2 regions of the Streptomyces sp. NPDC059373 genome follow, and region 1 is predicted to be linked to the other one. Evidence: riboswitches for the same ligand, from Rfam matches in the RefSeq annotation. Region 1 holds a riboswitch; the other holds the start of a gene.
The links. Region 1 has a riboswitch for ZMP and ZTP ahead of ACFXJ5_RS01790 (glycine hydroxymethyltransferase). Riboswitches for the same ligand answer to the same signal wherever they lie in the genome.

Region 1 (2,442 bases):
GCCGGTGCGCAGCATCGCGATGACCTCCAGCGCGACCGCGCACGCCAGCGGGTTCCCGCCGAACGTGGAGCCGTGCTCGCCGGGCCGGTAGACCCCCAGCACATCGGCCGACGAGACCACGGCCGAGACCGGCACGACGCCGCCGCCCAGAGCCTTGCCCAGCACGTACATGTCCGGCACGACGCCCTCGTGCTCGCACGCGAAGGTGCGCCCGGTGCGGCCGAGGCCGGACTGGATCTCGTCGGCGATGAACAGCGTGCCGCGCGCGGCTGTGAGCGCCCGTACGCCCGCCAGGTAGCCCAGCGGGGGCACGAGGACGCCGGCCTCGCCCTGAATGGGCTCGAGGAGCACGGCCACCGTACGGTCGTCGACCGCCGCCTCCATCGCGGTGAGGTCGCCGTAGGGGACGATCTCGAAGCCGGGGGTGTAGGGCCCGAAGTCGGCCCGGGCCTCCGGGTCCGTCGAGAAGCTGATGATCGTGGTGGTGCGGCCGTGGAAGTTGCCGGCGGCGACCACGATCTTCGCCTGGCCGGCGGGCACGCCCTTGACCCGGTAGCCCCATTTACGGGCCGTCTTGACGGCGGTCTCGACCGCCTCCGCGCCGGTGTTCATGGGGAGGACCATCTCCATGCCGCAGAGCGCGGCCAGCTCCGTACAGAATTCCGCGAAGCGGTCGTGGTGGAAGGCACGCGAGGTGAGCGTGACGCGGTCGAGCTGGGCCTTGGCCGCGTCGATGAGCCGCTGGTTGCGGTGGCCGAAGTTGAGCGCCGAGTAGCCGGCCAGCATGTCCAGGTAGCGGCCGCCCTCGACATCGGTCATCCACGCGCCCTCGGCGGAGGCGACGACGACCGGGAGGGGGTGGTAGTTGTGCGCGCTGTGCGCCTCGGCCGCGGCGATGTGCCGACCGGAAGCAGTCGTCACGCCGGTCGTACCGGTCACCCCGGTCGTGCCGGTCGTGCTGGTCACGCCAGGCACCTCGGTCACGCCAGGCACGCCGGGCACCTCGGTCACGTCGGTCACGTCGTTTTCTCCGTTCGCGGTACGCAAGGAGTCATTTCTATCGTCGCTCACCCGGAATGTGACGAAACCTTCCGGTGAACCCCGCTTGATAAACTTCTCCTGAGCCGTGACTGGCGCGCTGGGATGGGGACAACCATCGGGGAGCGGCTCAGTACACAGAGCCGTGCGCCTGGGCCGTCCCGCTGCCGTCGAGGAGGCCCCATGCCCGCGAACCCGAACGTCCCCAACGACCCGAACGCGACGACGCCCACCCGCGAGACCGTCGCCTACCGCAACGCCCTGGACGTCATCCGTGCCGTCGAGCCGCGCGTCGCGGACGCCATCGGCCAAGAGCTCGAGGACCAGCGTGCCTCGCTCAAGCTGATCGCCAGCGAGAACTACGCCTCCCCGGCGACCCTGCTCGCGATGGGCAACTGGTTCAGCGACAAGTACGCCGAGGGCACCATCGGCCGCCGCTTCTACGCCGGGTGCCGCAACGTCGACACCGTCGAAGCGCTCGCCGCCGAACACGCCCGCGCCCTCTTCGGCGCCGAGCACGCCTACGTACAGCCGCACTCGGGCATCGACGCCAACCTGGTCGCCTTCTGGGCCGTGCTGTCCCAGCGGGTCGAGAGCCCCGCGCTCAAGCGCGCCGAGGTGCGGCAGGTCAACGACCTGACCGAGCAGGACTGGGCCACGCTGCGGGCCGAGTTCAACAACCAGCGCATGCTGGGCATGTCGCTGGACGCGGGCGGCCACCTCACCCACGGCTTCCGGCCCAACATCTCGGGCAAGATGTTCGACCAGCGCAGCTACGGCACGGACCCGGTGACCGGGCTGCTGGACTACGACGCGCTGCGCGAGACCGCCCGCGAGTTCCGCCCGCTCATCATCGTGGCCGGCTACTCCGCCTACCCCCGCCTGGTCAACTTCCGCATCATGCGCGAGATCGCCGACGAGGTCGGCGCGACCCTCATGGTCGACATGGCGCACTTCGCGGGCCTGGTCGCCGGCAAGGTCCTCACCGGCGACTTCGATCCCGTACCGCACGCGCAGATCGTCACCAGCACCACCCACAAGTCGCTGCGCGGCCCGCGCGGTGGCCTCGTGCTGTGCCAGGAGGAGCTGGCCGAGCACGTCGACCGGGGCTGCCCGATGGTGTTGGGCGGCCCGCTCCCGCATGTCATGGCCGCCAAGGCCGTGGCGCTCGCCGAGGCGCGGCAGCCGGACTTCCAGGACTACGCCCAGCGGATCGTCGACAACGCCGCCGCGCTCGCCGAGGGCCTGCTGCGTCGCGGCACCACGCTGGTCACCAGCGGCACCGACAACCACCTCGTACTCGCCGACGTCCAGTCGTACGGCCTCACCGGCCGCCAGGCCGAGACCGCGCTGCTGGACTCGGGGATCGTCACCAACCGCAACTCCGTCCCCCACGACCCCAAC
Region 2 (2,442 bases), on a different contig from region 1:
CCTTGCCGATGCCGCGGTTGCCGCCGGTGACGAGTACGACGGCGCCTTCGAGAGTGGTCACTTCGACTCCAGGGAAATGATGGAAACTGATCGGTTTCCACCACCGTAAACCGATCAGTTTCCGAAGGCAAGCCGAGCCGGTACCCTCAATGCCATGACGACCTCGGCGACACCCCGCGAGCGACTGCTCGACGCCGCGGGCGAACTCTTCTACCGCGATGGCATGAGCATCGGCGTCGACGCGCTGTGCAAGGCCGCCGGCGTCTCGAAGAAGTCGATGTACCAGCTGTTCCGGTCCAAGGACGAGGTGATCGCGGAGAGCCTCGCCAGCCGCGGCCCGGCCTACCAGGCCGCCCTGCTGCCGGGCCCGGACGACGAGCGTTCGCCGCGCGAGCGCATCCTGACCGTGTTCGAGCGGCAGGACCGCATAGCCGCCGAGGGCAACTTCCTCGGCTGCCCCTTCGTGAGCGCGGCGGTGGAGCTGAAGGACCCCGAGCATCCGGGCAGCGTGGTCGCGCGCCGTTTCAAGCAGCGCCTGACCGACTTCTTCCGGGCCGAGCTCATCGCCGCCGACGCCGGGGATCCGGAAACCCTGGCCGCGCAGCTGACGATCGTGTTCGACGGCGCGAGCGCCCGCGCCGTCGTACGGGCCGAGGCACTCTCCGGCATCGGCACAGCCACGGCAGCGGCCTTGCTGGATACTGCCGGAGTCGGACAGACCGCGGCGGCGGCCGCGGCGCCGGGGTAGGCGTATCCGCGCTTGTCGTACGCAGGGCCGGGCGGCTGGCCGTTCGGAAACAACCGGGCGAACCTGGCGCTGTTCGAGGCACGTGACCGCTCACGATCGCTACGGGAGGGCTCCGATGGAAGTCACGCTGCGAGAAGTACGGGACGGCGATCTGCCGGTCTTCTACTCCCAGTCGAATGACCCCGAGGGAATTCGGATGGCGGCGTTCACCGCCAAGGATCCCTCGGACCGCCACCAGTTCGAGGCTCACTGGGCACGGATCCGCCACGATCCCGACGTCGTCATGCGTACCGTCGTCGGCGAGAACGGTGAGATCGTCGGGCACGCCGCGGTGTACGGGCCGCCCGAGGAGCGCGAGGTCACGTACTGGATCGGGCGGGAGCACTGGGGCCGTGGAGCGGCGACGGCCGCGCTGCGGGGGCTGCTGGGCGTCGTGTCGGAGCGTCCACTGCGAGGCCGTGCGGCTGCGGACAACGGCGGCTCCATACGGGTCCTGGAGAAGTGCGGATTCGTGGTGACCGGCCACGAGCGGGGTTTTGCGAACGGGCGCGGCAAGGAGATCGACGAGGTGGTTCTCACCCTGGCCCGTTGACCCGGCGAAGGCGGCATGACCGGCGGACCGAGCGGACCGAGCGGACCGAGCGGACCGAGGAGAACGCCACGCGGGTAGCATCATGTCCGGCCGCGACTGGCGAGGGTGGACCACCACCGGGGAGCGGCTGCATTCCCGCGTGAACGTCGACCGCCTGGGCGTCTGCGTCAGTGATGTCCAACTGACACAGGAGGCCATGACGTGGATCTGCGGTACGGAATCAACCCCCAGCAGCAGCCAGCCGCTGCCGAACCGGTGCGGACCGGCCAGTGGCCCGTACGAGTCCTGCAGGGCAGCCCGTCCTACATCAACATGCTCGACGCACTCAACGGCTGGCAGCTCGTGTCGGAGGCGAGCCGGGCCCTGAACCGGCCGACCGCCGCCTCCTTCAAGCACGTCTCCCCCGCCGGAGCAGCAGTTGCCGGACCCGTCGACGAGGTCATCGCCGACCTCTACGGCATCGACCGCGACCGTGTCGGCATGCTCACCAGCGCCTACTTGCGGGCCCGCGACGCCGATCCGAAGTCCTCCTACGGAGATTTCGCCGCTGTCTCCCATCCGGTCGACACCGAGCTCGCCGAGTTGCTGACCCGCGTGGTGTGCGACGGCATCATCGCTCCCGGCTACGCTCCCGGCACCGTGGCGACGCTCAGCAGGAAGAAGCACGGCCGCTTTCTGGTCATGGAAGCGGACACGGCGTACGCACCTCCACGCCACGAGGCACGTGAGGTGTTCGGGCTGCGGCTCTCCCAGCAACGGGACGATGCGACACTCTCCACCGCCCTTCTGGAAAACGTCGTGTGCGGCACACTGCCGACCGCAGCTGCGCAGGACCTTCTGCTGGGCCTGGCCGTTCTGCGCTACACCCAGTCCAACTCCGTGTGCTACCTGCGCGGCGGGGCGACTCTGGGGATCGGCGCCGGCCAGCAGTCCCGCGTGGACCGCACCCGCCTGGCCGGCGCGAAGACCGACACCTGGTGGCTGCGACGCCACCCGGCAGTGCGGGCACTCGCCTTCCAGTCGCATATCCGGCGCCAGGACCGTATCAACTGGCAGATCCGCTTCATCGAGGGAGACCTCACCCCGGATGAGCGCACGCGCC

Region 2: it holds a riboswitch for ZMP and ZTP, as region 1 does, so the genes downstream of both, ACFXJ5_RS27060 (phosphoribosylaminoimidazolecarboxamide formyltransferase) here and ACFXJ5_RS01790 (glycine hydroxymethyltransferase) in region 1, are expected to answer to the same signal.

The regions. Positions count from the first base shown of each region.
Region 1 is NZ_JBHYXC010000001.1:390,034-392,475, reverse strand. Features, by position in the region: gene rocD (ornithine--oxo-acid transaminase) at 1-921, opposite strand, end outside; ZMP/ZTP riboswitch at 1,117-1,202, shown strand; gene ACFXJ5_RS01790 (glycine hydroxymethyltransferase) at 1,222-2,442, shown strand, end outside.
Region 2 is NZ_JBHYXC010000023.1:117,630-120,071, reverse strand. Features, by position in the region: gene ACFXJ5_RS27075 (SDR family oxidoreductase) at 1-61, opposite strand, end outside; gene ACFXJ5_RS27070 (TetR/AcrR family transcriptional regulator) at 155-748, shown strand; gene ACFXJ5_RS27065 (GNAT family N-acetyltransferase) at 864-1,340, shown strand; ZMP/ZTP riboswitch at 1,423-1,507, shown strand; gene ACFXJ5_RS27060 (phosphoribosylaminoimidazolecarboxamide formyltransferase) at 1,542-2,442, shown strand, end outside.